3 regions of the Streptosporangium sp. G11 genome follow, and region 3 is predicted to be linked to each of the others. Evidence: riboswitches for the same ligand, from Rfam matches in the RefSeq annotation. Region 3 holds a riboswitch; each other region holds the start of a gene.
The links. A riboswitch is a leader RNA that binds a small molecule or an ion and turns the genes downstream of it on or off. The one in region 3 is predicted to bind cyclic di-AMP.
Positions count from the first base shown of each region.

Region 1 (10,057 bases), on a different contig from region 3:
CGTTCGGCCCGGAAGGAACTGGCGTGCGCCGCCGCACAAAAGCACTCGCTCTCTGCATCACCCTCCTGATGACCTGCGGCGTCACGGCCGGTACCGCGGAGGCCAGGGAGGCGAAACGCACCACCGAGTGCCAGGGCGACTGGCTGCCCGCCACACCGACGGCGGCGGACATCATGAACGGCGAGGTCGACTTCCTCGACATGGCCCCGGTGAAGGTCGGCAAGAACGTCAACTGGCGTACCGACCCCTACCGGAACCGCTCGTGGAGCATGGTCTTCCACTCCCTGCGCTGGATGGGCCGTCTCGTCGCCGACTACGAGACGAGCGGCAACGAGGCGTACCTGGCGCGGGCCGTCGAGATCGCCAAGGACTGGGTGGCCGACAACCCCCGCGGCGGCGCCGGGACCAGCCCGTACGCCTGGCAGGAGCACCCGATCGCGCTGCGCGCCCCCGCGCTGGTCTGTCTCAGCAAGCACGTCGGCGGGTCGTGGCTCTCCGGCAGCCTGGCCGAGCACGCGAAGATGCTCTCCGACCCGAAGCTGTACGAGAAGGGCCACAACCACGGCATCGACCAGGACATCGCGCTGCTCGGCATCGGCTGCCGCTACGGCCGCGACCAGTGGTCCAGCCTCGCGATCAGGCGGCTCACCGAGACCGTGAAGCTCGACGTCGACTCCCAGGGCGTGCTGCGCGAGCAGGCCCCGCGCTACGCGATCTACGTCTACGAGCGCCTGAAGGTCGCGATGGACAACATCGAAGCGTGCAAGCGGAAGGTGCCGGGCGACATCTCCCGGCGCTGGGAGTCGCTGGAGGACTTCATCTCCCACTCCACCCAGCCCGACGGGTTCATGGTCCCGATCGGCGACGGCGGCGCGGACGTGCGGCCGGTCGGCTACGACCGGCCGAAGCAGACCGTACGGGTGTTCGGCGGCGGCTACGTCTACGGGCGCACCGCCTGGGACAAGCCCGAGTCCGCGTTCTACTCCATCCGCTTCGGGCCCGGCGTGAAGTATCACGGCCACGAGGACCACCTGGGCGTGACCTACTACGCCCAGGGCCGCGACGTCCTGGTGGACGCCGGTTTCGACTCGTACGAGAACAGCGGCTACCGCAACTGGACGATGTCCCCCGAGGCGCACAACACGTCGATGGTGGCCGGGGCGAGGTTCCGCGGCAAGACCGCCACCGCGCTGAGCAAGTCCTCGATCGGGGCGGACCGGCAGAGCTACCGGCTGACCGACAGGGCCTACGGCGTGCCCAGGACCCGCTCGGTGCTCGTCAACCACCGCCAGGACGTGATGGCCGTGCTGGACACGGTTCCCAGGGGTTCGAAGGTCCGCAACGTCTGGCACTTCTCCCACAACCTGTCCACCGTCTCCAGCGGTGGCGGCCAGGTCGTGGTGAAGGACAAGGCGGGCTGGAAGGCGACGCTCGTCCAGGTCTCGATGCCGTCCTGCCGCCCGGTCGCCGGGCTGAAGGTGGTCCGAGGCCAGAAGAACCCGTACCAGGGCTGGGTCTCCTCCGCCTACCTGCAGAGACACCCCGCCCCCGCGGTCGTGTCGCCCGCCTCGGGCGACTCCCTGCTGACCGTGGTGGTGCCCGGAAGCGGCAGGCCGTCGCTCTCCTGCTCCGGCGGCAAGGTCAGCCTGGAGACCTCCGAGGGCCAGGTGAGCTTCCGCGTCGGCGGCGCCGACCTCTCCTGACGGGTTCTTCCCTCCGGCCTCCTCCCGGAGAGAACGGCCGGATTTCCCGGCGGGTGCCTTCCGGCGACCCGCCGGGCGCGGCCCCGGAGTGGTCCGGGGCGGCCTCGGAGCGGCCTGGCGGGTGTCAGGCGGTGTGGCCCGCGCGGAGAAGGCCGTAGGTGACGGCCTGCTCCAGCGCCTGCCAGGAGGCCTCGATGATGTTCTCGTCGACACCGACCGTGGACCACTCGCCGGCCGCGTCGCTGGAGGTGATCAGCACGCGCGTGACGGCGTCGGTGCCGTGCGTACCCTCCAGGATCCGCACCTTGAAGTCGATCAGCTCGACCCCCGCCAGCTCGGGGTAGATCCGCTCCAGCCCCAGTCGTACGGCCCGGTCGAGGGCGTTGACGGGGCCGTTGCCCTCGCCGGTGGCGACGATCCGCTCCCCCTTGGCGTGCAGCTTCACGGTGGCCTCGCTGACGACCTCGCCGCCTCGGGCCCGCTCGACGATCACCCTCCAGGACTCGACCTGGAAGTGGCGCCTGCGCTCGCCCGCCACGGTGTCGCGGAGCAGGAGCTCGAAGGAGGCGTCGGCGGCCTCGAAGGTGTAGCCCTTCGACTCCATCTCCTTGACCCGGTTCACCAGCTCCCGCGAGGTGTCGGAGGCGAGCTCGTAGCCCAGCTCGCGGCCCTTGAGCTCGACCGAGGCGCGTCCGGCCATGTCGGAGACGAGCATGCGCATGTCGTTGCCGACCTCGGCGGGGTCGATGTGCTGGTAGAGGTTGGGATCGACCTTGATCGCGCTGGCGTGCAGCCCGGCCTTGTGCGCGAAGGCGGAGACGCCCACATAGGGGGCGTGGGAGTTGGGGACGACGTTGGTGACCTCGGTGATCGCGTGGGCGATCCTGGTCATGTCGGCCAGCGCCTCCCGCGGCACGAGGTCGAATCCCCGCTTGAGCTGCAGGTTGGCCACCACGGTGAACAGGTTGGCGTTGCCCGAGCGCTCACCGTAGCCGTTGGCGCAACCCTGCACGTGGGTGGCGCCGGCCTTCACCGCGGCCAGGGAGTTGGCGACCGCGCAGCCGGTGTCGTCGTGGCAGTGGATGCCGATCCTGGCCGATGTCCCGACGGCCGCGTGCACGACCTCGGCCAGCTCGTCGGGAAGCATGCCCCCATTGGTGTCACACAGCGCGATGACCGAGGCCCCCGCCTCGGCCGCGGTCCGCAGGACCTCCAGCGCGTAGTCCGGGTTGGACTTGTAGCCGTCGAAGAAGTGCTCCGCGTCGAGGAAAACCCTCTGACCCCCCGCGCGAAGGTGGGAGACCGTGTCGCGGATCATCGCGAGGTTCTCCTGGAGAGTCGTGCGGAGGGCCAGTTCCACGTGCCGGTCGTGACTCTTGGCGACAAGGGTCACGACCGGCGCGCCGGATTCGCGCAGCGCGGCCACCAACGGGTCGTCGGCTGCCTTCACACCTGCCCGGCGGGTCGCGCCGAACGCGGCGAGCTGCGCGTGCTTCAGGTCGAGCTCTGTTTGAGCGCGCCTGAAGAATTCCGTGTCCTTGGGGTTGGCACCGGGCCAGCCCCCCTCGATGAAGCCGACGCCCAGGCCGTCCAGATGACGCGCGATGGCCAGTTTGTCGGCCACCGTGAGGTTGAGCCCCTCTTGCTGGGCACCGTCACGGAGAGTCGTGTCGTACACGTGGAAGCGATCGTCGGCCATGTCGTTCTCCTTCGCGGGTTCGATGATTCGCCGCGCGCTCATTCGGCTTCTGGAAACAAAAATGACCCCTCACGGACGTGAGAGGTCTGCGCGCTGGCGGTGTCCCTTTTCAGCCAGCGCGCCTGCCGATAATGAGCAGACCGTAGAACATGATGCTTCGGAGTCTGCCACACGACGACACCATCTGACACATCGATCTCAGGATCCGAGACTCGGGGCGTGTCGAAACGGCCCGGACAGGGGCCGGGCAGGACCCCGGGCACCGGCCCGCGCATGAGCCCGACAGGCCGACCGGGACATCGCCTATAAGCCCAGCCAGGAGCCCGGATACCCGCCGATACAGGTCGAACGGAACTCCATACATGAGTCCGGACAGGACCTCGGATACCGGACGGATACGGGCTGGACAGGACCCGGACACGACCCGGGATCACCCCCCGCCGCCGTCCGGCACGGGCGAGAATGGGCTTTATGAAGGCGACTTATCTCGACCCCACTGTGGGGCAGTATCTGCTCGCGCACACCACCCAGCCCGACGACGTCCTCGACGCGCTCGCCCTCGAGACCCGCGAGCTGACCGGCGACAACGCGTCGATGCAGATCTCTCCCGACCAGGGGCGCTTCCTCACCATGATCGCCCAGCTCTGCGGCGCCAGGAACGCGGTGGAGGTGGGCACCTTCACCGGCTACTCCTCCATCTGCCTCGCCCGCGGGCTCGCCCCCGGCGGCGGGCTCACCTGCTTCGACGTGAGCGAGGAGTGGACGGCGACCGCCCGGAGTTACTGGGACAAGGCGTGGGTCGCCGACCGCATCGAGCTGAGGATCGGCCCCGCGGCCGAGCGGCTGCGCGAGCTTCCCGAACACCCGGCCATCGATCTGGCGTTCATCGACGCCGACAAGGTCAACTATCCCGTCTACTACGAGATCCTCATGTCGCGCCTGGCCCCCGGCGGGGTGATCCTCGTCGACAACACCCTGTGGAGCGGCCACGTCGCCGACCCCAGCAGGGACGACGAGACCGTCAGGCACATCCGCGAGTTCAACGACACGGTCAGCGCCGACGAGCGGGTCACCTCGATCATGCTTCCCATCGCCGACGGCCTCACCATGATTCGAAAGCACTGACGAGAACTTTCCCGAATCCCGGGCGATCGGAAATCTTTCCGATTACTTTAAGCGACATACCGAACACGTTGCGCCCACCCGCACGGGGGAAGGATGACCTCATGGGACTGCTCATGGAGAGATCGATCGCTTACCAGATCACTGATCAGGGAGAGCTCGAACGGCTCTATCTGGAGCTCGTCGACCGGTTCGAGAAGCATCGAATCGAGATCGTCAGCGGCCGGATCGTGGTGAGGGAGATGCCCACGATCGCCCACGCCGATGTCGCGTACCAGCTGATGGCCCAACTCATACCGTTCTCGATGGAGAAAGGATGGCGCGTCTATCCGGAAGCCAGGCTCCTCCTGCAAGTGCAGGCGGATCGCTTCGAGCCCGACCTCATCGTCGTTCCCCCGAACCCTCCCCTCTGGGACCCCAGCCACGTGTACGCCAACGCCACGCTACTGGTCGCCGAGGTCGTCTCCCCGAGCAGCGTTCACGACGACCACGTGGTCAAGCCTCGGGCCTGCGCGATCGCGGGAGTCCCGCTCTACCTGGTCATCGACACCTTCGCGAACCGGTTCAGGCTGCTCAGCCGACCGGGCCCTGAGGGTTACGCCGACGAGATCACCGAGTCGCTGGGCAAGCCTCTCGAGCTCCCCGCGCCCTGGAATCTCACGATCGACACCGGCAAGCTGATCGAAGGATAGGCCGCCCAGGAGGAGGCCCGGCCGGGTGGGCGGCCGGGCCTCCTCTACGCGGACACGCGGGTACCCGGGTACGCGGAACCCCCGGACGCCTCCGGACCCCTCCGTACGGGACTAGCAGATCTTGTGAACCCAGCCGTGCGCGTCGAGGCGCGATCCGTACTGGATGCCCACGAGCTCCTCACGGATCTTGGAGGTGACGGGTCCCTGGGTGCCGTCGCCGATCGTCCAGGCGCGGTCGGCGCCCTTGACCGAGCCGACCGGGGTGACGACCGCGGCGGTGCCGCAGGCGAAGACCTCGCTGAGCTCGCCCGTCTCGCAGCCCCGCTGCCACTCCTCGATCGACAGGCGCCCCTCCTCGGCCTTGAGGCCAAGGCCGGAGGCGAGGGTGAGGATCGAGTCGCGGGTGATGCCGGGCAGGAGCGTGCCGGTGAGCGCCGGGGTCAGCAGGCGGTCGCCGTAGACGAAGAACAGGTTCATCCCGCCCATCTCCTCGACGTAGCGGTGCTCGCTCGCGTCGAGCCAGACCACCTGGTCGCAGCCCTGCTCGACGGCCTGGCGCTGGGCCACGAAGGCCGCCGCGTAGTTGCCTCCGCACTTGGCGAAGCCGGTGCCGCCGGGGGCCGCGCGGGTGTACTCGGTGGAGAGCCAGACGGTCACGGCCTTGCCGCCCCCGAAGTAGGCCGCCGCCGGAGAGGCGATGACCATGTACCTGTAGGTCCTGGACGGGTAGTTGACGCCGAGCGCCGGCTGCGTGGCGATCATGAAGGGGCGCAGGTAGAGGCTGTGTCCCGGCGTGGTCGGGACCCACTCGCGGTCGGTCTGGACGAGCAGCTCCAGCGACTCGACGAACGTCTCCTCGGGCAGCTCGGGCATGGCCATCCGCCGCGCGGAGGTGTTGAAGCGGGCGGCGTTGGCCTCCGGCCGGAAGGTCACGATCGTGCCGTTCTCCTGGCGGTAGGCCTTGAGCCCCTCGAAAAGCTCCTGCGCGTAGTGGAAGACCGACGTCGCGGGGTCGAGGCTGAGCGGGCCGTACGGCACCAGCCTGGCGTCGTGCCAGCCCTCCCCCTCGGTGTAGTCGATCGAGATCATGTGGTCGGTGAAGACCTGACCGAACCCCGGGCTCACCAGTACCTGCTCGCGCTCTGCCGCGGTGCGAGCGTGGTCGGAGAGCTGCACGTCGAAGCTGAGCTTCTGAGCGGTGGTCATCGCAGGATCCTTCTCTTGGTGTCTGGCTTACCCTCGGGTCCATTCTGCGTCGGACCGGGTAACGGGAAACTACTCCATCCATGCCGAAAACCGGCAGTGCTGGAGGAACAAAAAACGCGCCTGGCGGCTCGGGTGAGCCGCCAGGCGCGTTGAGGTCGAGGGAGGCGGCTTCCTCAGCCGGCTACTCGGGCGGTGATGTCGTCGCCGATCTCCCGGGTGGTCCGGCCGGCCCATCCGGCCAGCCGCTCGACCAGGTCGTCGGCGACGGCCTGCTCGACCTTGGTGGCCTCGCGGGCCATGCCCAGGTGGTCGAGGAGCATGGCGACCGACAGGATCGTGGCGGTCGGGTCGGCCTTGCCCTGGCCCGCGATGTCGGGGGCGCTGCCGTGGACCGGCTCGAACATGCTCGGCGCGGTGCGGTCGGGGTTGACGTTGCCGCTGGCCGCCAGGCCGATGCCACCGGCGATCGCCGCGCCGATGTCGGTGAGGATGTCGCCGAAGAGGTTGTCGGTGACGATCACGTCGAAGCGCTCCGGCTGGCTGACGAAGAACATCGAGGCCGCGTCGACGTGACAGTAGTCGGTCTGGACGTCGGGATACTCCAGGCTGACGCGGTCGAAGGTGCGGGCCCAGAGGTCGCCGGCGTAGGTGAGCACGTTGGTCTTGTGAACCAGCGTCAGCTTCCTGCGGGGGCGGCCGAGCGCCTTGTCGAAGGCGTAGCGCACGACGCGCTCGACGCCGTAGGCGGTGTTCAGCGACTCCTGGGTGGCGATCTCGTGCGGCGTGCCCCGGCGCATGACACCGCCGGCTCCGGCGTACGGGCCCTCGGTGCCCTCGCGGACGACGATCATGTCGATGTCCTCGGGGCGGGCCTTGCCCAGCGGCGTCTCGACGCCGGGGAAGAGCTTGACCGGGCGGAGGTTCACGTAGTGGTCGAGCTGGAAGCGGAGCTTGAGCAGCAGGTCGCGCTCCAGGATGCCCGGGGGCACGCTGGGGTCGCCGACCGCGCCGAGCAGGATCGCGTCGTATCCGCGCAGCTCGTCGAGGACCGGGTCCGGCAGGGTCTCGCCGATCTCGTGGTAGCGCTTGGCGCCGAGGTCGTAGGTGGTGGTCTCCACCTTCGTGCCGACCGCTTCGAGGACCTTCAGCCCCTCGGTGACGACCTCGACTCCGATTCCGTCCCCGGGGATGACCGCCAGGCGAATGTTACGCGAATCCATGCAGGCACCTTACCGGCCCGTCTCGATGATCGAACACCGGTCTCACCCTTCGGACGTATCCGCGTGGCGGCACCCCTGATCGTTTTGTCCACCTTTGCTAGGTGTTGACCGTTTCGTGAGGTTTGGTTATGGTCCTCCCATTCGCATCAATGCCTAATTCGTACGGGCCCTCCCCTTACCGGGTCCGTACGGAGCCGGGGAACCACTCTTTCCGGAATCCACCGGGCCCCCGGGAACCCCGCTCCTCCCCCGGAGCGCGTTCCCGCTCGCCACCACGTGGATTCCTTGGGGCGAATCAGCGCGTTCTCGCGCCGTAGGGCGGCCTCCACGCCCGAGCCCGACAGCTCACCCGGCCGGCCTTATGGAAGGAATCATCCTGTCCGGCACAGTTCTCCCCCGCGTCATGTCCATGTCCGTCTCGATACTCGTCGCCGGTACCGCGGTGTTCGCGACCGCGACCGCCGCCCTGGCCGCCGCCCCTCCCCCCGCCCCTGGGCCCGCCGCACTCAACACCCCCACGTTGAAGGAGGCGCTGAAGGCCACGGCCGTCAAGCCCGCCTGGGAGAAGGCCGTGAAGTGGGCCATGTCCAAACGCGGGACGCCCTACGTCTGGGGCGGCACCGGCAACGGCGGCTTCGACTGCTCAGGCCTGGTGCTCCGCGCCTACGGCGCCGCCGGGATCAAACTGCCCCGCGTCACCAACGACCAGTACGCCGCCTTCTCCAAGAAGATCGCCTGGAAGGACCTCAGGCCCGGCGACCTGGCCTTCTTCAGCGGCCTCGGCCACGTCGGCATGATCACCAAGCCCGGCTACATGGTTCACGCCCCACGGACCGGCGACGTCGTCAAGGAGGAGAAACTCGACTCCTGGCGCCGCGACTCCTTCGTCGGCGCGGTGCGCCCCGACCCGCAGGGAGTTCAGCTGACCAAGCAGGTCGAGCTCGCGACCGAAACCGTGACCGGCGGATGAGACACGCCGGCGGATCATCGCCGGGAGGCCACGGAGACCCCGGCGGCGAGAACAGGTTCAGCGAGTGGGGACACCACCGTTGTCCCGGCGGTCCAGAGCGGTCTGGAGCGCGTCGCCGGCCTCGTCCTCGGCCTCGTCGGGACGGTTCCAGGGATACATGTCGTACATGGCGAATCTCGTCTCGGTCGCATGCGAGCAAGGAAGGTGGTCAAGACTCCGGTCGGGGCTCCGACCAGGCCTGATGTCGCGGGTCCGGATCACGGACCGGCGGCGGGGGCTTGGAGCCGGCAAGCGCCACGACACCGCGGCGGGTCGCCGGCCTGCCCCTGTCAGGCCCCGCCGCGGCAGATAAGAATTACGAGAACCTGGCGCATTTCATTTCAGGTTACCTGGCCACGGGAACGCCGTCTCGCCCGGCGTACGCACTTCTCACATGCTGAGACGAAGTATGGCCGCCGCCCCGGTCTCGGGGACGGCGGCCATATCGGCGGGACGGCTAGTCGGCCAGGTCGACCGAGCGGCCACTGTCGGCGCCGATCTCCGAACCGATCTGGTCGATCACCTCGGCCGGGATGGCGGTGTCGACGGTGAGCGCGATGAGCGCCTTGCCACCCTTGACGTCGCGGGCCACCTGCATCGAGGCGATGTTGATCGAGTGGTCACCGAGGATGCGGCCGACCACGCCGACGATGCCGGGGCGGTCGGTGTAGGTGAAGAACGACAGGTGGTCGGTCGGCTCGATCTCCATCTGGTAGCCGTTGACCTCGACGATCTTCGTGATCTGCCTCGGCCCGGACAGGGTGCCGGAGACCGAGACCGTGCGGCCGTCGGCGAGGACGCCGCGAACCGTCACGACGTTGCGCCAGTCGGGGCTGTCGGAGCTGGTGACCAGCTCGACCGACACGCCGCGGTCCTTGGCCAGCAGCGGGGCGTTGACGTAGGTGACCGAGTCCTCGACCACGTCGGTGAAGACGCCCTTGAGCGCGGCCAGCTCCAGCACGCGGACGTCGTGGGAGGCGATCTCGCCGCGCACCTCGACGTCGAGCTTGGTGGCGACCTCGCCCGCGAGGGCGGTGAACACCCTGCCGAGCTTCTCGGCCAGCGGCAGGCCCGGCTTGACGTCCTCGGCGACGGCGCCGCCCTGGACGTTGACCGCGTCCGGCACGAACTCCCCGGCGAGGGCGAGCTTCACGCTGCGCGCGACCTGGGTGCCGGCCTTCTCCTGGGCCTCGTGGGTGGAGGCGCCCAGGTGCGGGGTGACGACGACCTGGTCGAGCTCGAAGAGCGGGCTGTCGGTGACCGGCTCCTTCGGGAACACGTCGATGCCGGCGCCGGCGACGCGGCCCTCCTTGATCGCGGAGTAGAGGGCGTTCTCGTCGATGATGCCGCCGCGGGCGACGTTGATGAGGCGCACGTTCGGCTTGACCGCGTGCAGCTCCCTGTCG
Region 1 covers NZ_JBPJUQ010000007.1:86,976-97,032, forward strand. Annotated here, with positions in the region: gene ACSDR0_RS09900 (heparinase II/III domain-containing protein) at 24-1,703, shown strand; gene cimA (citramalate synthase) at 1,828-3,402, opposite strand; gene ACSDR0_RS09910 (O-methyltransferase) at 3,874-4,527, shown strand; gene ACSDR0_RS09915 (Uma2 family endonuclease) at 4,629-5,216, shown strand; gene ACSDR0_RS09920 (branched-chain amino acid aminotransferase) at 5,328-6,422, opposite strand; gene ACSDR0_RS09925 (3-isopropylmalate dehydrogenase) at 6,596-7,642, opposite strand; cyclic di-AMP (ydaO/yuaA leader) riboswitch at 7,783-8,016, shown strand; gene ACSDR0_RS09930 (C40 family peptidase) at 8,052-8,612, shown strand; gene serA (phosphoglycerate dehydrogenase) at 9,109-10,057, opposite strand, start outside.
Region 1: another riboswitch for cyclic di-AMP. It lies ahead of ACSDR0_RS09930 (C40 family peptidase); the one in region 3 lies ahead of ACSDR0_RS08330 (CHAP domain-containing protein).

Region 2 (10,057 bases), on a different contig from region 3:
CCGGGAAAACCGGCGGTCCCCACGGGCCGGCGAGGGTCTCCGGCGGGCCTCAGCCCCAGTAACTCCCGTCCAGCATCCGTTCGAGGGCGGCCCGGTGCATGACCAGGTCGTCGGGGTCGCCGGGCATGGTCTGCTCGCCGAAGTGGATCTGGCGGTGCCCGACGCGGGCCATGATGATGCCGTGCCTGAGGGCGGCGTACGTCTCGTAGAACTCCATGTCGCGGGGCTTGTATCCCGTTATTTCGTGGTACGTCTGGCACACGTCCTCGCGCCGCATGAAGTCGGGCATGCCCGGCAGTTCCATGGCCTCGGTGATCTCCTGGAAGAAGGCGTGCAGGAAGATCATCCAGGAGACGTCCAGCTCGCGGGGGGCGATCGTGGCCATCTCCCAGTCGAGCACCGCCACCGGGGTGAAGTCGCGGTACATCACGTTCCCGATGCGGGCGTCGCCCCAGTTCAGCACATCGGGTCCGGGATCGGCCGGCCAGTGCTCCTCCAGCCAGCCGAACGCCCGCTCCAGCAGCGGGATGGGCATGGAGCGGTGCGCCCACTCGTAGTAGGCGCGCTGGTCCTCGACGTGCCTGCGCAGCGCCGTCCCGCCCGACCCGGGGATCTCCAGGGGGCGCAGCTCCTCGGCGGTGAAGGGGGCGTCGTGCAGCGTGGCCAGGATCTCGACGCTGTCGCGCTGCAGCCGGTCGCGGTCGGCGGGGGAGGCCTCCAGCAGCCAGCTCCCGAAGGTGTAGGGCATCAGGTCCGGCGGCACGTCGCCGGTGATCCGCTCCATCACGAAGAACGGGGCGCCCAGCGGCCCGGGGTCGGGCTCGTACCACAGGGGCCGGGGCGCGAGCACGCCCGCGCGCTCCCTGACCATCCGCATGACCTCGAACTGCCTGCCGATGTCGTAGCTCGGGAAGACCGGCACCGCCTCGCTCGCCGGGGCCATCCTGGCGACGCACGGGACGTCGAGCCCGCCCTCGGCGGAGGTCCAGGAGGCGTCGAAGAGCAGGGTCTCGCTGGACAGGCCGTTGCCCGAGGGGCGGGACAGCGGGGAGAGCGTGACGGGGCCTCCCAGCCTCCCGGAAAGCCACGAGCCCATCCGCTCCCGTAACTCTCCGAGGTCGCGGGTCGATGTCCGCATGTCCTCGGTCCGCCGGCCGTGCTCGTTCGTCGGCTCGTCCATCGCGCTCTCCCGGGTGGCGTGCGTCACAAGGCGATCCGCACAGTCGTAACCCACCAGCAAGCGCTTGTCCACAAAGCATTCACGGCCCTGTCGGCCATCGGTCGCATTACGGTCAGGTCGGGGTCAGGGTGCGGTAGCCGTACCCTTGACGTGAAGACCGATCCGAGTAGGGGCCGTGATGAGTTCAGCCGGAGAGGGCCTGTCTCGTCCGTTACCCGAGCAGGTCCGCTTACATGTCGTGGAGCTGGCCTCCCAGATTCTCGGTTCGATGCCCGCGGCCTCGGTGCCGCTGCCGCTGAAGGGGATCGCCAAGTTCGACCCCCGCAAGCGGGCCAGGCTGGGCGGCGCGCCGATCGCCGCGCAGCTGGAGACCGACAAGAAGTTCCGCGAGCTGGTCGCCGAGACGCTGACCGCGGGCTGGCCCGAGCTGGTCGCGAGCCTCGCCGAGGGCACGGTGCCGCCGGCGGCCGAGCCCGTCATGGTGGCCGCCGCCGCGTACCTGACCCGGCCGCCGGGCTGGGCGGACATGGTGGAGGCGGCCCGCGCCGACCTGGAGCAGTCGGCCGCCGCGGCCGAGGGTTCCGCCCAGGAGCAGACGGTCTCCCGGCTGCGCGAGCAGCTGGCCGGCCAGAAGACGGCGGCCAAGGAGGAGTCCGAGCGGCTGCGCGAGCAGCTCAAGACCTCGCGCTCGGAGGTCTCCGACCTGCGCCGCAGGCTGCACGACGCCCGCGAGCGGGCGAAGGCGGCCGAGGCGCGCGCCGCCGCGGCCCAGGAGATGGCCGACGAGGCGAGGGCCGCCGCCCTCTCGGCGGGGAGCACGGTGGAGAGCGAGCTGCGCCGCCTGCGCGAGCGGCTGGCCGACGCCGAACGGCAGCTGGAGTCGACGCGCAGGGCCGCCCGCGAGGGCCGCAGCGTGGAGGACACCAAGGTCCGCATGCTGCTCGACGCCCTGCAGGACGCCGCCGCCGGGCTGCGCAGGGAGCTCGCCCTGCCCTCGGGCATCCACCGCCCCGCCGACTCGGTGGCCTCGGTGGCGCCCGGCAGGCAGGGAGTCCAGGCGGTTCCCGCGCGGGCGCTCGCCGACGACGACCCCGCCCTGCTCGACCAGCTGCTCGCGCTGCCGCAGATCCACCTGATCGTCGACGGCTACAACGTGACCAAGACCGGTTACGGCACGTTCACCCTGGCCGACCAGCGCAGCCGCCTCCTCACCGGTCTCGGCGCGCTCTACGCGCAGACCCGCACCGAGCTGACCTGCGTCTTCGACGGCGCCGAGCTGAACGGGCCGGTTCCGGTGTCGGCGCCCAGGGGGGTGCGCGTGCTGTTCAGCGCCCCGAACCAGATCGCCGACGACCTGATCCGCCAGCTGGTCCGCGCCGAGCCGGCGGGACGCGCGGTCGCGGTGGTCTCCTCGGATCGCGAGGTGGCCGAGTCGGTCCGCAGGATGGGCGCCAGGCCGGTGCCCTCGGTGCTTCTTCTAAGACGTCTTGGTCGCGCGTAAACCTTTCCGGGTAGCGAGGCATCGGATCACCCAGGAGGTTCGATTCGATGAAGAAGATCATAACGCTCGCGCTCGCCGTTCTGGCCGCGGGGGCGACCGCCACCACACCCGCGGCGGCCACGACGGCCGCCATCCCCAAGGGTTTCCTGCTCTACGAGAAGGACGCCGCCAAGAAGGACAACGACCCCGAGACCACCTGGAAGGTGAGCAACTCGGCGAAGGCCGGGCTGGCCGTCAACCCGTGCGGCAGGAGCACGCTGGCCGCGACCGGCCGCGCGGCGGCCAGGACGGTGACCTTCACCGGCGTCCCGGACTTCATGAAGGTCGAGCAGGTGATCCTGTACGGTTCGCCGGCCTCGGCCGCCTCGGCCGTCGCCCAGGTGCGCGCCGCCCTGACCAGGTGCAAGGCCAGGACCGACTCGGGCTCCAGCTACCGCTACGCCTCCGCACGCGTGACCGGGCTCGGCGACGAGGCGCTGAGGATCTCCGGACAGGTCTACTACGGGAAGAAGGCCGGGGTGGGCGGTGACCGGAGCGTGCTGGTCAGGAAGGGCAACGCCGTCCTGGTCTATCTCTGGGCGGGGGAGTACTCCAAGCCCGCGAAGGGCGACTGGACCGACCAGTTGCGTGACGCGCGGAGGATGACCGCCAAGATCTGCGACGTCGCAACCTGCGGGTAGCGCGAGCGGGGTTTCGATCGGGCCGCTCCCCGCGGCCGAGGCGCCGCCGCTCCCGAGGAGGGCGTCACCGGCCGCGGGTGAGGCGTTTCACCTGCGATTGAGAGCAAACCCGGCAAAAAGGTGAGTCAATCATTACTTCTTCTGTACTATTCGCCGCAGGTCTGGTGCAGTCGGGAGGCGTTGACGTGGCCGTGGCGGGTTTGCCGGTTGGACTGATTCGGATACCGGTGGCGGCCGGGCTCGCTCTCGCGTTGCTGATGCTGCCGGTGAGCGGAGCGTTCGCCGAACCGAAGCCGACGCTCGCCCAGGCCAAGAAGAAGCTGGAGAAGCTCAACGAGCAGGCCGACCAGATCGTCGAGAAGTACAACCAGGCCTCGGAGAAGTGGAAGCGGGCCAGGAAGAAGTACCGCACGCTGAACGGCGACCTGACCCGCCAGAACGAGCAGGTCGCCGGGTTGCGCAAGGAACTCGTCACGATGGCCGTCAGCACCTACCAGGTCGGGGTGATCAACGGCTGGGAAGGCATGATCTACCAGGCCGACCCCGGTGCCCTGCTGAGCGGCATGGCCGCCGCCGACCAGATGTCCACCTCCCGCGCCCAGTCCCTGAGCGCCTTCGACGAGGCCACCAAGGCGCTGCGGACCAGCCGGGACGAGGCCAAGAAGGCCCTCGCCGAGGCAGACGAGACGCGTGACGAGCTGGTCGAGGAGAAGGCCAAGGCCGACAAGATGGTCAAGGCCCAGACGAAGATCCTGCGCGAGCTCAACGTCTTCAAGACGGGCAACCCCGAGAGCGCCGGGATCCAGTACAACGGTTCCGCCTCGGGCAACGCCCGCGCCGCCCTGCAGTTCGCCTTCGCCCAGGTCGGCAAGCCCTACCGGTACGGCGGCACGGGCCCCAGCGGCTGGGACTGCTCGGGCCTGGTCCAGGGGGCCTGGCGCAGCGGGGGAGTCAGCCTTCCCCGTACGACCTGGGAGCAGTGGAGCTGGGGCGCGAGCCGCAAGGTCTCGCTGAACGAGCTCCAGCCGGGCGACCTCATCTTCAGCGAGGGTCTCGGCCACGTCAGCATGTACGCGGGCAACGGCCAGATCGTGCACGCCCCGCAGACCGGCGACGTCGTCAAGGTCGTCCCGCTGTCCGCCTACGGCCGCCGCATCGTCGGAGCCGTCCGCCCCTGACCGCGGCGGGCCGCGCCGACCGGATGGGGACCACGCCGGCGACCGCTCACGCGCCCGCCGTGGCCGGGTGTGACCTCGACGCGGCGCGCAGCAGATCGCGTACTTCCTCGTCGGTCGTCTGGGAGAAGTCCACGTACGACTGCCCGACCGCGAAGAAGGGCGACGGCGTGGTGGCGCAGACGACCTCGTCCGCCATGGCGGCGAGGTCGTCACAGGCGGACCTCGGCGCGGAGGGTACGGCGACGACGGTCCTGGCGGGCCGGAAGCGGCGCAGGGCCTGCAGGGCGGCGCGCATGCTGGCACCCGTCGCGAGGCCGTCGTCCACCACGATGACGGTCCTGCCCGCCAGATCCGGTGGCGGCCGCCCCTCCCGGTAGGCCCGCTCGCGCCGGATCAGCTCCTGTCCCTCGCGCCGGGCGACCTGCCGGATGGTCTCCGGCGAGACGCCGAAAATCTCGGTGACGTCCTCGTTGAGGACGATCACCCCGCCGGTGGAGATCGCCCCCATCGCGAGCTCCGCCCTTCCGGGAGCGCCGAGCTTGCGGACCAGGAAGACGTCGAGCGGGGCGTCCAGGGCCACGGCGAGCTCGTAGGCCACCGGTACGCCGCCCCGGGGCAGTCCCAGGACGACGACGCCGGATCGCCCCCGGTACTTCTCGAGGAGGCCCGCGAGCACTCGCCCCGCGTCGCGCCGGTCCTGGAACAAGCGGTTCGACATCGCTACCGCCTCCTTGAGATGACGTTTTATTTCATTTTAAATCTCCCAAACTGGTACATAACGCCCATTGACGGCGTCGTACGACGATCGCGCCGGGCGTTCGCGCACCGCGTGCGGCACCTTCGGGTGGCCGGCCGCGCCGACGCCCGACGCCGCCGGATTCGAGATCGCCGGGACGGGATTCCGGCGGCCGATCCACTGCGCCCGCACGCGTGATCCACGGCGCCGAGGCGGCTCCGCCGATCGTCCGGGACCGCCTCGTTCGCCGGGATCTCCCCGGGACGCGGCAAGTGTGATGAATATTACATAAATCGTGATTTGCCGTTGTGATCATAAGGATGTGACGAGAGTCATATCTCAATAGCATAAATAGCCATTAAGCAGGGGTAACAGGAAGATCAAGAGGGCTCTCCGGTCATCCGATTTGGCGAATGCTTTGCCGAAAGTTGGAGATCGGGGTAACTTCTGGCGTCGCGACGTGCAAGCCACGCCGTCGCGGTGAATGTCGGTCTTCGGGCCGGTGTCCCTATAGAAATCCAACCGGCCGCCGTGCCCCCACCCGGGGGCAGGGCTCATCACGGCGGCCCGCCGAATCTATGCAGCCAGGAGGCATGGAACCGGGGACCCAAAAGGCCCATCACAGCGTGGCCAGGGGTGAATCGGCGCATTTTGCCGTAGGGCATCTTCCAAGCCCGAATCCGTCAGCTAACCCGGTAGGCATCAGTGGAAGTCCCAAGGAGAAATCCTGTCTACCACCCCGCACAACCCCCGTCTGTCGCGCCTTTTCCGCCTTTCCATCGGCGGTATCGCCCTCACGTTGACCGCCTCAGCCGGAGCGGTCACCCTAGGGTCCACGGCGGCGCAGGCGACGGCGGACGGCCCCTCCGAGATCCTGGTCAGCAGCCTGGCCGGCGTTTCCGAGAAGGCCGAAAGCACCAAGAAGACCGCCACTCAGGCCACGACTACGGCGAAGGCCAAGGCCAAGGGCAAGACCAAGATGAGCAAGGCGGCACTGCAGAAAGTCCGGGCAGGCAAAGCGGTCTCGGCGGCCAAGAAGCAGATCGGCGATCCGTACCGGTGGGGAGCCTCCGGTCCCGGAGCGTTCGACTGCTCGGGGCTCGTCCGATACGCCTGGCGAAAGGCGGGCGTGTCCCTCCCCCGGATCACGCACAGCCAGTACAGGTCGATCAGGAAAAAGGTCTCGTGGAGCAAGCTGCTCCCCGGTGACCTGCTGTTCTTCAGCGGGAAGGGCCACGTCGGCATGTACGTCGGCAAGGGCAGGATGGTCCACTCGCCGAGCAGCGGCAAGACGGTTCGTGTCGTGAGGCTGGCGGGCTACTACAGGTCCTCCTTCGCCGGAGCGGTACGACCCGGAGCCTGAGCCCGCGCCCGAGCACGGAGCACGGAGCCCGCGCGTCCGAGCACGGAACCCGAGGTCCGCGTCCGGGCACGGCGTCCGAGCACGGAGCCCGAGCCCGCGTCCGGGCACGCGCTCCGGGCACGGCGTCCGAGTACGAAGCCCGAGCCCGCGCCCGGGTACGTGCCACGAGCACGCGCCCGAGCACGGAAAAGCGGTCCCGGTCCTCCACCAGGAGGGCCGGGACCGCTCCACTTCGGTCGAGTACCATCGGCTCGTATGTCCGTCCCGAAAGGGCGCCGCGCCGTGCTCGCCGGGATGCTGGCGCTGATGAGCGCCGCCCCGTTCGCCGGGACGGGTCCCCTCCTCGCCGGGGCCGCGCCGCTCCCGCGCGCCCCCCGCCATCTTCTCCCGTACGACGCCGGGCCCCTCCCACGCGTCTCGTACACCCCCCCGAGCCCGCGCGACCTCCGCGGCCTGTGGCCGGGGGCCGCCGTCACCGTCCGGGGCGAGCACTCCCTCGTGATCGGCCACGGCGTCCCCGCCTCCGTCCTGAGGGATCTGGCGGCCAGGGCCGACCGGGCCCGCGCGACGATCGCGGCGGTCTGGGGACCCGTCACCCCGGTGATCCTCTTCCCCGCCACCGACGCAGAGGCCGCGGCGCTCGCCGGAGCCGGGAGCACCCACGGGCTGGCCGCGATGGCGACCGCGGACCGGGTGATCGTCCTGCCGTCGGGATACGCCAGGCTCACCGGGACCGGCAAGGACGTGGTGATCACCCACGAGCTCACCCACGTGGCCACCGGCGCGACCCGCGGCGGCCGGGTGCCGATGTGGCTGTCCGAGGGCTTCGCCGACTACACGGGCTACCGCGACGCCGGGATCGCGGTGCGGACGGCCGCCGCCGAACTGGCCGACGAGGTGCGCGCGGGCGTCCTGCCCGACCGCCTCCCCGGCCCGGCCGACTTCGCCCCCGGCGCGCCCCGGCTCGCGCAGGCGTACGAGGAGGCGTGGCTCGCCTGCCGGTTCGTCGCGGAGCGCTTCGGGGAGAAGGCGCTGGTGAGGCTCTACGGTAGCGATGTCGGGAGCACGCTCGGCCTGCCGGTGGCCGAGTTCACCGCGGCCTGGCGCGACTACCTCAGAGAGGAACTCACGTGACGCTGAGCACGACGGACGCGCCCCCGGGCGTGCGGCCGGCGGGGTGGGCGCTGGCCGGCCTGGGGGTGGTCACGCTGGCGGTCGTGGCGTTGACCACGCCCTGGAGGGCGCTGCCCGAGGGGGCCCCGGCCGTCGTCCCCGATCCGGCCCGCGACTTCACCCCCGAACAGATCGCCAGGGCCGAGACGTTCGACGCGCTGGTCAGCCTCCCCGGCTACCTGTCGCTCGGCCTGACGCTGGTCGTGGCGGGGGCGCTGGTGGCCACCCCGCTGGGCGCGCGGCTCGCCGACCGGCTGCCGGGGCCGTGGTGGCTGCGGGCGCTCCTCGGCGTGCTGGCGCTGTCGGTGGCCGTGGCGATCCTGCGCTGGCCGCTGGGGATGTGGTCGGAGGGCTACCTTCGCGACTTCGGGCTGTCCACCCAGACCTGGCCTTCGTGGGCGGCCGACCGGGCCAAGAGCACCGGCATCGGCACCGCGCTGACCGCGATCATGGTGGTGGCGGTGATCGCCCTGGCGCGGCGCTACCGGCGCTGGTGGATCCCCGCGGCGGGCGGGGCGTTCGTCCTGACCGTGGCCGCCTCCTTCGCCTACCCGGTGCTCATCGAGCCGGTCTTCAACGACTTCAGGCCGCTGGAGGCCGGGCCGCTCCGCGACGACCTGCTCGCCATGGCCGCCAGGGACGGCGTGCCGGTCGAGAACGTGCTCGTCGCCGACGCCTCCCGGCGGACCACCGCGCTCAACGCGTACGTCTCCGGATTCGGCGCGACCCGCAGGATCGTGGTCTACGACACGCTGCTCCGCGCGCCCGCCGACGAGGTCAAACTGGTGGTCGCGCACGAGCTGGGCCACGCCAAGGCGGGCGACGTGCTGTCGGGCACGCTCATCGGCGGCCTGGGCGCGGCGTGCGGGGCGTGCCTGCTCTACGCGGTGACCTCCGCGGGGGCCGTACGGCGCCGGACGGGGATCTCCTCACTCGGCGACCCGAGGGCGGTGGGCCTGATCATGGGGTTGCTGAGCGTGGCCACGGTCCTGTCGGGACCGGCCCAGAACCTGGTGAGCAGGCACATCGAGGCCCGTGCGGACGTGCACGCGCTGGATCTGACCAGGGACCCGGCGACGTTCGTCGCCATGCAGAAACGGCTGTCAACCACCAATATTTCGGATTTGTCGCCTGATTTCATTGAATATGTGCTTTATGTATCGCATCCCACGACGCCACAGCGCATCGCCATGGCGCGCTCCTGGGCCAGGCTGAACGGTCTCCCCGAGCCGTGAACCGCACGCTGGTCGTCACGAACGACTTCCCGCCCCGCGCGGGGGGGATCCAGTCGTTCGTGTACGGTCTCATCGCCCGCCGCCCGCCGGGTTCGGTCGTCGTCTACGCCCCGCGGTGGTCCGGCAGCGCGGCCTTCGACCTGCGCCAGCCGTACCCCGTCGTGCGGCACCCGACCTCGCTGATGCTGCCCACGCCCGCCGTCGCCCGCCGGGCCGCCGGGCTGGTCGCCGAGTTCGCGTGCGACACCGTGGTCTTCGGGGCGGCGGCGCCGCTCGGGCTGCTCGCGCCCAGGATGCGCGAGGCCGGGGCCCGCCGCGTCGTCATGGTCACCCACGGCCACGAGGCGGGCTGGGCCGGAATCCCGATCGGCCGCCGGGTGCTCGCCAGGATCGGGGCGAACGCCGACGTGGTCACCTACCTCGGGGAGTACACCCGGCGGCGGCTGGCCCGGGTGATGGCCGAGGACAAGCTGGTGCGGCTCGCGCCCGGCGTCGACACCGAGGTGTTCCGCCCGGGGGCCGGGGGAGGGCGGGTGCGCGAGGAATTCGGCCTGGGAGAGCGGCCGGTGGTGGTCTGCCTGTCCAGGCTGGTGCCGCGCAAGGGCCAGGACACGCTCCTGCGGGCCTGGCCCGGCGTGGTCAGGGACGTGCCCGACGCGGTGCTCCTGATCGTCGGAGGGGGCCCGTACCGCAGGACCCTGGAGCGGCTGGCCCGGCCGATGGGCGGTTCGGTTAGGATCACCGGCCCGGTGCCCGAGGCGGAGCTGCCCGGCTACCTCGCCGCGGGCGACGTGTTCGCCATGCCGTGCCGCACCCGCCTGGGCGGCGTCGACGTGGAGGGACTCGGCATCGTCTACCTGGAGGCCTCCGCCAGCGGCCTGCCGGTGGTGGCCGGTTCCTCGGGCGGCGCCCCCGACGCCGTGCTGCGCGGGGAGACCGGCCTGGTCGTCGACGGCACCCGCCCCGACGAGGTCGCGGCGGCCCTGCTCGGCCTCCTCAAGGACCCGGCCG
Region 2 covers NZ_JBPJUQ010000004.1:202,428-212,484, reverse strand. Annotated here, with positions in the region: gene ACSDR0_RS06255 (phosphotransferase family protein) at 50-1,180, opposite strand; gene ACSDR0_RS06250 (NYN domain-containing protein) at 1,359-2,681, shown strand; gene ACSDR0_RS06245 (hypothetical protein) at 2,729-3,361, shown strand; gene ACSDR0_RS06240 (NlpC/P60 family protein) at 3,589-4,539, shown strand; gene ACSDR0_RS06235 (phosphoribosyltransferase) at 4,586-5,257, opposite strand; cyclic di-AMP (ydaO/yuaA leader) riboswitch at 5,834-5,992, shown strand; gene ACSDR0_RS06230 (C40 family peptidase) at 6,075-6,638, shown strand; gene ACSDR0_RS06225 (hypothetical protein) at 6,894-7,772, shown strand; gene ACSDR0_RS06220 (M48 family metallopeptidase) at 7,769-9,046, shown strand; gene ACSDR0_RS06215 (glycosyltransferase family 4 protein) at 9,043-10,057, shown strand, end outside.
Region 2: another riboswitch for cyclic di-AMP. It lies ahead of ACSDR0_RS06230 (C40 family peptidase); the one in region 3 lies ahead of ACSDR0_RS08330 (CHAP domain-containing protein).

Region 3 (10,057 bases):
GGCCCGAGTGGTCGATCTCCCAGCCCATGGCCGTCACGGGCCGTCCGCCCTCGACGAACGACACGTGCTCGCTGCCGACCCAGGGCGACCCGGTGTCGGTGGGCGCCGCCGCGGCCGACGCGGCGCCGCCGGGGGTACCCGAGACGGTGAACCGGCTGTAGTAGTTGATCAGCAGCTTGTCCAGCGGCGTTGAGATGAGCTCCATGTCCCCGTCGTGGACGAGCCCCGCGGGCCGGCCGAGGTCCTCCATGACGTCGTCCGGGTACTCGCCCTTGAGCAGGGCGTCCAGGAAGAAGCGGTTCTGCAGCCCGTCGATGCGGCGGGCGGCGTCCTGGTCGGCCTCCGAGGAGGTCTGGGGCGAGATCGCGTACAGGTTGACGCAGCCGCCGATGACGGTCTCCGGACGCTGGGCCCGGATCGCCTGCGCGGCCAGGCCGTGCGCGAGCAGGAGGTGGTGGGCGGCGTGTACGGCCTTGTCGGGCTCGCGCCGCCCGGGGGCGTGCTCGCCCGAGGCGTATCCGAGGAACGCCGAGCACCAGGGCTCGTTGACCGTGCTCCAGTTGCTCACCCGGTCGCCCAGCGCGTCGTGCACGGCCGCCGCGTAGTCGGCGAAGCGCTTCGACGTGTCCCGTGACGGCCAGCCGCCCGCGTCTTCCAGGGGCTGGGGCAGGTCCCAGTGGTAGAGCGTCACCCACGGGTCGACGCCCCGCGAGAGGAGCTCGTCGACCAGGCGGCTGTAGAAGTCGATGCCCCCGGGGTTGACGGCTCCGCGCCCCTCGGGCTGGATCCGGGGCCAGGAGATGGAGAACCGGTACGCGCCGAGGCCGAGTTCGGCCATCATCCGCACGTCGTCCCGATAGCGGTTGTAGTGGTCGATGGCGACGTCGGCGTGCTCGCCGTTCACCACCCGTCCCGGCTGCTTGACGAAGGTGTCCCAGATGGAGTGGCCTCGGCCGTCCTCCGACACCGCGCCCTCGATCTGGTATGCGGAGGTGGCCGCGCCCCAGACGAAGCTCGTCGGAAACATCAGATCCGAGGTCTGAATCCGCGTCTCTTGCGTGGTCACGCCTTGACCGCACCTTCCATGAGTCCGCCGACGATCTGGCGGCCGAACGCGATGAAAACGATGAACAGGGGCAGGACCGACGCCGCGGTGCCGGTGAACAGCATCACGTAGTCGGTTCCGTGGGCCTGGTTGAGCGCCGCGATCGAGGTCTGGACCACCGGGTTGTCCGGGTTCAGCACGATCAGCGGCCACATGAACTCGTTCCAGGTCTGCATGAAGACCAGGAGGGCGAGCACCGCCATTCCCGGCCGGAGCGCCGGGAGGATGACGCTCGTGTAGATGCGCATGGTGGAGGCGCCGTCGACGCGGGCCGCCTCGACCAGCTCGTCCGGCACCGCCTGGGTGGCGTACTGGGTCATCATGAAGACCCCGAAGCCGTTGACCAGGAAGGGCAGGATCACGGCCTTCAGTTGGCCGGTCCAGCCGAGGGTGACCATGAGCTCGTACAGCGGCACGACGCCCATCTGCTGGAGCGGGACCATCATCGTCAGCAGGATCAGGCCCAGCAGGATCTTGCTGCCCCGGAAGCGCAGCTTGGAGAAGGCGAAGCCGGCCAGGGTGGAGATCAGCACGACCGAGACGGTCACGGTGATCGAGACGATGGCCGAGTTCACCAGGCCGGTCATGAAGTAGGCGTCCTCGGTGGACAGCAGCCGCGCGATGTTCTCGCCGAGGTGGCCGCCGGGGAGCAGCGGCGGGGGTACGTCGATGGCCTCCTCGTTGGTCCGGGTGGCCATGATGAACATGTAGTAGATGGGGAACGCCGACAGCAGGAGGGCGAAGGCCAGGACGACCTTCGTCATCGGGCCGGCGTCCCAGATGCGGTTCCGCGCGGCCGACGGGCCCGAGGGCCGTCTGGAGTGCGCGGGAGGCCGCCGAAGCTGGGTGACCGTCACTTGGAACCCCCGATACGGCGGGTGAAGGAGTAGTTGATGAGCGTCCCGATGAGGATCAGCGCGAACAGCAGCCAGGCCGCGGCCGCGGCGTAGCCGAAGTCGAAGTCACGGAACGCCTCCTTGACGATGAACATCGCCACTGTCTGGTACTGGCCGGTGGCGCCGCCGCTCATCGTCGGGTTGCCGTCGAACATGACCGGCTCGGTGAACAGCGTCAGGCCGCCGATGGTGGAGATGAACACGGTGAAGATGATCGTGGGGCGCAGCATCGGGATGGTGATCTGCCAGAACTGCCGCCTGGGCGTGGCGCCGTCGATGGCGGCGGCCTCGTAGAGGTCCTTGGGGATGGTCTGCATGGCGGCCAGCAGGATGATCGCGTTGTAGCCGGTCCAGCGCCAGTCGATCATCGTGGAGATCGCGATCCACGAGGACCACTTCTCGTTCTGCCAGTTGATCGCGTCGACCCCGAAGAAGCTCAGGAACCAGTTGATCATGCCGTAGTCGCGCCCGTACAGCTGGGTGAAGACCACCGCGACGGCGACGACGGAGGTGATCAGCGGCAGCAGCACGCCGAGGCGGAAGAAGAGCCGTCCCCGGATGCGCTTGTTGAGCGCGTTGGCCAGCAGAAGGGCCAGGACGAGCTGCGGGATCGTCGACATGACGAACATGCCGAGGGTGTTGACCACCGCGTTCCAGAAGGCCTCGTCGGTGATCAGCTCGATGTAGTTGTCGAGGCCGACGAGGGTCTTGTCCCCGGCGAGCTCCCACTCGTGCAGCGAGACCCAGAGGGTGTAGCCGAGCGGGAAGACGCCGAAGATCGCGAAAAGCAGGAAGTACGGGGAGATGAGGAAGTAGGGGGTCGCCCGGAGGTCGAACCGGGCCCACCCACTGCCCCGCTCCGGTCCGCGGCGCCCCGCCGACCGGCGGGGGCCGGGCCGAGGTGGGGCGGCCGGGGAGTCGACGTGCAGTGTCATCGGTCAGAGCCTTTCAGCGGGGGCAGGCGACCGGCCCGGCAGCGGGATCACCGCCGCCGGGCCGATGCGGGTCGGTACGGGGATCAGCCCGCTGCCTTGACGCCGGCCTCAAGGAACTTGGTCCAGGCCTGGTCGTAGGGGACCGAGCCCTGGTCCATGCCCTCGAGGACCTTCTCCACCGAGGACTTGACCTGGGCGTGCTTCTCGCCGAGGAAGACGGGCAGCAGGTCCTTGACCGAGGCGCCGAAGATCTGGCCGGTCGGCGCGTCGTTGAAGAACGGGTTCTTCAGGTCGGCGACCGCCGGGTCCTGCTGCGCGGTGAGGGAGCTCGGGAAGGCCGCGGCCTCCTGGAAGGCCATGACGTGGCCCTCCTTGCCGGTGAGGTAGTTCAGGACCTCGGCGGCCTCCTTGGGGTGCTTGCTCTGCTTGGGAATGGCCAGGTAGGAGCCGCCCCAGTTGCCCGCGCCGCCGGGTACGGACGCGACGTCCCACTTGCCCTTGTTGTCGTCACCGGCCGCGCCGGAGACCACACCGAGCATCCAGGCCGGGCAGCCCATGGTCGCGAAGGCGCCCTTCTTGATCGCGGCGTTCCACGGCGGGGAGAACGAGGCGAGCTTGGCGGTCAGGCCCGCCTGGCTGAAGCTCTTCACCGTGTCGAAGGAGGTCTTGATGGCCGGGTTGGTCTCGATGACGAGCTGGTTGTTCTTGTCGAAGTAGGAGACGTTGCCGTTCTTCGGCGCCTCCTGCGACAGGATCACGTTGTAGAGGGTGTTCGGGCCGTCGATGAACTTGGGGTCGGTCTTGCCGGGGTTGGCGGCCTGGAACTTCTTCCCCACCTCCATGAAGGCGTTCCAGTCCGGCCAGAGCTTGCCGACCTCCTCGCGCTCGGTGGGCAGGCCCGCCTTCTCGAACAGGTCCTTGCGGTAGCACATGGTCATGCCGCCGATGTCGGTGCCCAGGGCGAAGAGCTTGTTGTCGGCGTTGATGCCGTTGTCCCACTTCGCCGCGGGGAAGTCGGCCTTGCGGCTGTCCAGACCGTGCTCGGCCAGGTCGGTGAAGAACTGCGGACGGGCCTTCATGAGGCCCATCGCACCCTCGTCCAGGGCGATGATGTCGGCCGCGCCGCTGCCGGCCTGCAGGCGCTGGAGCAGCTGCGGGAGGTAGACGTCCTCGAAACGGTCGGTCAGGTTCTGGTACTTGACCTGGATGTTCGGGTGGGCCGCGTTCCACGTCTCCACGGCCTTGTCGTAGCCGAAGTTCTCACCGCCGCCGAAGGTGTGCACGGTGATGGTCACCGGCTCGGCCGCGGCGGCGGAGCCGCCGCCCGCGGCGGGCTTGGCGGGCTCGCTGGAACTGCACGACGTGATGGCCAGGGCGGTGGCCGCCATGACCGCGACGGCGGCGAGCTTGCCGTGCCGCTTGTTGTTCAACATTCCGGACCCCTCTCAGGTGGTCGCCCGAATCATTGGGAGGCGACATCGCGGGCCGGTCCCCGACAAACGCGGGCCTCGCGACGAGGTCGTTCCTCAATGTGCTTTGGGAGCGCTCCCACGAAGAGTGGACGATGGGCAACCAGGACGTCAATATGCCGAAACTCAACCGTTACATCCGGGCGTTTTGGGTGGGACTAATGGCATGAAACCAGGGCAAACCTCTTATTGAGGTGATTGGGAGCGCTCCCATCTCATGGACATACAGTCGGGGCATTTCGTGTCCGTGAGGGATTCGCCGGGGGAGTCGCCACCGAGGCCACCCCCGGAGGGGGCGCCGGTGAGAGGCCGCGGGAGGGGTGTCAGGAGGGCTGTCAAAGAGGCGCCGGGGGAGGGCCGGGAGGGCGGACTCCGAGGAGGGCAGGTCGCGAGAGGGAACGCCGGCCGGGGAGGACGCCCGGGAGGGTGTGGAGACGCGGTCAGGGGCGCCGCTCGAACGAGCGGCGCCCCTGGGAGCGTGCGGACCGGCCCGCGTTCACCGGCGGGGGAGCCGGGGGCCCGCGCCATGGAGGTGACGCGGGTCGCGGGGGCGGGTCAGTTGGAGTAGACGGGGTAGCCGTAGCCGACGACCTGGGAGACCGGCCTGACGCGCTGCTCGACGTCGCCGTTGCCGGTGTTGCCCTCGATCGTGGTGATCGTGCCGTCGCCGTTGTCCTTCTTCACGAAGCCGACGTGGTCGATGCCGTCGATGCTCTTGCCGCCGGCCCAGTCGAAGTAGACGACGGCGCCGGGGGTGGGGACGGTGCCCCAGTGCTGGTTGTCCTTGAACCACTTGGCGTGGGCGACGGTGTAGGCGTCCCAGCCCATCGTGGGGCGGATGCCGGCCATCTCGCCGACCCAGGAGACGAACATCGCGCACCAGGGGGCGTTGGCGTAGTCGTACACCGTGTTGCCGCCGTCGCGGGCGAGGGTCTCCTTGGCGCGAGGGGAGGACATGTACCAGGAGTGGAACTTGGTTCCGCCGCCCTCGGCGTTCTCGCGGACGCCGATCTGCCGGGAGGCGATGTCCAGGACCTTCTGGGCGGAGACCTTGGGGAGACCCTCGGCCACGGCCTGGAGCGGGGTCTTCGCGGCCTTGGCGTTGGCGTCGGCGGGCGGTGCCTTCATGGGGGTGTGGGCGGCGGCCAGGGCGGCGGTGCCGCCGGTACCCGCCAGGGCGATACAGGCGCCCAGGACGGCGCAGGCCGCACGGGGGGTGGAGATGAGGCGATGCTTGGTCATGCGGGGGTTCGACTCCTTGCTTCGCTTCCATTCCGCCTACCGGGTTAGCTGACGGGTTCGGGCTGGGAAGTGCCCTACGGCGCACAGGTGCGCTGATTCACCCCAGGAACGTGGTTCCCCGGTTCCGCAAACCTCGCGGATTCGGCGGCCGTGCTCACCGTGGCGGAGGATTCCGCCGGGCGAAGCACAGTCGGGCAATGTGACGGCAATGCGCAGACCTATACAGACCTAGGCAATTGCCATCAATAGGGACGAACGTACGCCAAGAGGACAGACGAGTACAAGTAGGACACATTGCTCTGACTTGGTAATACGTCTGAATGGAGGGGGAGCGGCGGGGTGTCTCCCGAGGTGAGGGGAGGGGTGGATCGCGCCCGTTCCGCGGCGGCCGCGCCTCTCCCCGCCGGGCGGGAGAGCGCCCGGAATCCCCTGCGCCCACGGCGATCCAGGTTTTCGGGACCCGCCCGCGAGACGTCGGCGGGCGAGTGGTATCACGCGGGGGCGAGGTCCTTGATGAGAGGCGGGGTGCCCTCAGATTGTCGAACAAATATTCGATAGTAAAAAGTATACGGATGGTAGGGGTTCCCCCATGGAAGGGCCGGAGATCGTACGCGGGATCCGGCGGCTCGCGACCGTGCCCGGAAGGCGTTTTCGCAGCTCAAGAGGGTGAGGGTGGATCGCGACCGGGCCGCCGGCGGGTCTCGCCGCCCGAAGGGTAAAGAAGTGCGCCCCCGGAAGGGCTCGACGCCCGCGAAGGTAAAGGCGCGAGGTAAAGGAACACGCTTTCCAGGAGGCCTCGCCGCCCGCGAACGGTAAAGGCGCGCGGGGTGAGGGAACGCGTCTCCGGGAGGTGTTCGCCGCCCGCCGGGAGCGAGGGAACACGCCTTCGCGCCTTCGCGCCTGCGGGTTTTCGCGCCTTCGCGCTCTCGGGCCTTCGGGCCTTCGGGCTTGCGGGCCTTCGCGCTCTCGGGCCTTCGGGCTTGCGGGCCTTCGCGCCAGAGCGGGCGCCAGGCTCTCCGGGTTTCAGGCCCTCGGGCTCACGGGCTCACGGCCTCACGGGCTCACGGGCTCACGGCCTCAGGTCTCAGGTCTCCGAGCCGGACCACGCGCGAAACAGCGGGAGCAGGAACCGGTCGACCGTCTCCTCGGCGAACTCCCGGTCCAGCGGCTTCCCGGTGAAGAACAGCCGGTACCACACCAGCGCCTCGGTGATCTTCCTGAGCTCCGCCGGGTCAACCGGTCCCGGCAACTCGCCGCGCTCCCTGGCGCGGTCGAGTAGCGGGGTGGTGCCCGTGATGTCGGCGCGGGGCACGTTGTCGCGCAGGGCGGCGGCCAGGTCGGGGGAGGTGAGGATCGCGGGGAACAGGCCGAAGATCATCGTGTGTTTCCGCTCCAGGATCCGGCAGAACCCGTCCACGACCTCGACCAGGTCCCCGCGCATCGACCCGGTGTCGGGCGGCGGCGCGACCTCGATCTTGAGGTGGTTGCAGATCAGGTCCACGACCAGCGCCTCCTTGCCCGGCCAGCGACGGTAGATCGTGGCCTTGCTGGCGCTGGCCCGCCTGGCGATCTGGTCGACGGACATCCGGTCGTATCCGACCTCGGACAGCAGCTCCAGAGTCGCGTCGAGGATCGCCCGTTCCCGCGCGGGATCGAGACGCAAGGTGCCTCCGATGGTTCACGAGTGCTGCCTGATGTCCCAGAATCGTACGCCGGTCAGCTCCTGCGACCTCTCCCAGAGCCTCGCGGCCACGGCCGCGTCCAGCGCCTTCGGCGAGGGGCGCAGCACCTTCGGCCCCGGCCCGACGTACTGCCCGCCCCTCGCCTCGGGGGAGGTCGCGGCGTACAGGGACGGCAGGGCGCCCTTGGCGGGCGGCTGCACCGCCAGGCGCAGCAGGGCGTTGAGGGGGCGGGTGAGGACGCCCACCTTCATGATGCCGGTGGCCGTCATGCCCGGGTGGGTCGCCAGGCTCAGCAGGGGCGCTCCGGAGGCGTCGGCGCGGCGCTGCAGCTCCAGGGCGAACAGCAGGTTGGCCAGCTTGGAACGGCCGTAGGCGGAGAACCTGCCGTACCGGCGGTCGAGAGCCAGGTCGTCGAAGTCGATCGCACCGACGGAGTGGGCGTCGCTGGAGACCGTGACCACCCGGGCGGCGGGGGCGGCCAGCAGGCGCGGCATGAGCAGCCCGGTCAGGGCGAAGTGCCCCAGGTGGTTGACGCCGAACTGGGTCTCGAAACCGTCGACGGTGGTCCGCCGGGGCATCGGGCCCACCCCGGCGTTGTTGACCAGCAGGTCGAGCGGCCCGTCGACCGTCTCGGCGAACGCGCGCACCGAGCCGAGGTCGGCCAGGTCGAGCGCCCTCACCTCGGCCGCCGCCCCCGGCGCCGCCGCCCTGATCGTGTCGAGCGCGGCCCGGCCCCGGTCCGCGTCGCGCGCGGTCAGGATGACCCGGGCGCCGTGCCTGGCCAGCTCGAGCGCCGTCGGCACGCCGATGCCGCCGCTCGCCCCGGTGACCACCGCGACGGAGCCGGTCAGGTCGGGGATCTCGTCGGTTGTCCACATCGCTCGCTCCTCGTGGCGGATTGACGGACGAATCGGGGATGGATCACGTGGTGTACGAAACGGTTCCGTACACCACGGTAAAGGCCGGAAAGATCACCTGCAAGCGCGCGTGGTCGGCTGTTCACCCGCAGTTCCCAAGCGCTTAAGGCCGCCGGGTTAGGTTGTGGCAGTCGTGAACGGGTCATCGCCCGGCGTGGAGGACGGTCGAGACCACGCGCGGGAGCAGGGTTCGGCCATTGCCTGGGTGGAATCCCCGTTGCAGATGCTCTGTGCGGTGGAGGCCCACCATGCCGGGCTGCTCGGTGCCCGCAGTCACCTCGTGCCCAGGGCGAAACTCCGCCCGCTGGCCGTGACGGGCGGCGAGCTCGGACGTCTCACCCTGCCGAGAGGGCTGGAGCTCACCGCGGCCCAGCCGGACATGCCCCGGCCCCGCCGGGGCGAGACGTGGGCGGTGGGTGACGCCTTCTCCGGCAAGGTCCAGTTCCGCTGGCTCACCGCGCTCCCCGGCCGGATCGTGATCGTCGACGACGGGCTCGCCACCATCAGGCTCCTGGAACTGCTCACCGGCAGGGTGGGAACGCCCCTGCTGAGGGCCAGGGGGAAGGCCGGAAGGCTCAGGACCGCCCTCGGTGTGGCGGCCGGGCTCAGGCTGCGCGCCGCCGCCCGCGCGGGGCGGCTGTCGATCTTCACCGCGCTGCCCGTCCCCCCCGACCTGGCGAAGGCCGTACGCGCCAGGGGAGCCGAGCTGGTCACCCACGACTTCGCCTGGCTGCGGTCGCAGCCGCTGCGCCGGCCCCGTCCCGAGGAGCGCACCGTCGTCCTCGGCACCTCGCTGGTGCGCAACGGCCTGATCCATCGCGACCGCTACTTCACCTGGCTGGCCGGGCTCGGCTCGACCGAGCCGGTGGCCTACTTCCCGCACCGCCGGGAGGACCCCAACGACCTCGCCCGGGTCGGGGAGCAGCCGGGGATCACCGTCTATGACGGCGGTATCCCCGCCGAGATGACCCTGCGCGGGCTGGCCGCCGAGCAGCGGGTGCTGAGCCTGCCGTCCACCGCGGTCACCTCCCTGCGGGTCCTGCTCTCGGCCCGGGGCGTCGCCGTGGAGACGGTGGACGTCCCCGACGAGTGGTGGACGGCCGAGGCGGCGCCGTCACTCCGCTCCCACCTGTCGAGGTTCGCCCACCATGACACGGGAGTCACCGGGTCATGACCCCAGGGCCGAGGCCCGGTGGGCTCGCCGCTCGCGGGACGCGCGCCGTGCCGCCTCCCCACAAACGAATCCTCTCCACACACGAAACCGGGGGATTCCCCGTCGGAGGTTCTCTTTGAAGGTCCTGGCCGTGGCCGACTCTGACTCCTACCTGAAGTGGGCGGCCTGCCTGCTGAGGGACCTGCCTTCGGGCTGCGAGACGGAGCTGGCGGTCATCCGCACCCCCATCACCCCGTCGCCGGCGCAGATCCACGCCGCCGTCGCGGGTTCGGCGGCCGATCCGCCCGTGCTGTCGGCCCGCGCGCTGCGCCGGGCCGCGGAGCGTTTCAGGCCCGACGTGGTGCTCGTCGCCTGCACGGGGCCCGTGGTGGACGTACTGGCCGGAGACGTGCTGGCCGGGTTGCGGCCCCGGCCGGTGTTCGTCTCGGGGCTGCCGGGCATCTCCGTCCCGGCCACCGAGAAGGCGTGGCTGTTCCGCAGCGGATGCGACCTGTTCGTGCTGCACAGCGGCCGGGAGGTCGAGGAGTTCTCGGAGATCGGCCGCAGGCTGGGTGGGGGCGGCGAGGTCGGGCTGGCCCGGCTGCCGTTCCTGCGCGGTGGCGCGGAGATCCCGGCCACCGGGCCGCGCGACCGGGTG
Region 3 covers NZ_JBPJUQ010000006.1:27,189-37,245, reverse strand. Annotated here, with positions in the region: gene ACSDR0_RS08350 (GH1 family beta-glucosidase) at 1-1,027, opposite strand, end outside; gene ACSDR0_RS08345 (carbohydrate ABC transporter permease) at 1,063-1,869, opposite strand; gene ACSDR0_RS08340 (carbohydrate ABC transporter permease) at 1,959-2,936, opposite strand; gene ACSDR0_RS08335 (ABC transporter substrate-binding protein) at 3,020-4,369, opposite strand; gene ACSDR0_RS08330 (CHAP domain-containing protein) at 4,961-5,647, opposite strand; cyclic di-AMP (ydaO/yuaA leader) riboswitch at 5,666-5,804, opposite strand; gene ACSDR0_RS08325 (TetR/AcrR family transcriptional regulator) at 6,732-7,310, opposite strand; gene ACSDR0_RS08320 (oxidoreductase) at 7,326-8,207, opposite strand; gene ACSDR0_RS08315 (hypothetical protein) at 8,482-9,420, shown strand; gene ACSDR0_RS08310 (DUF6716 putative glycosyltransferase) at 9,551-10,057, shown strand, end outside.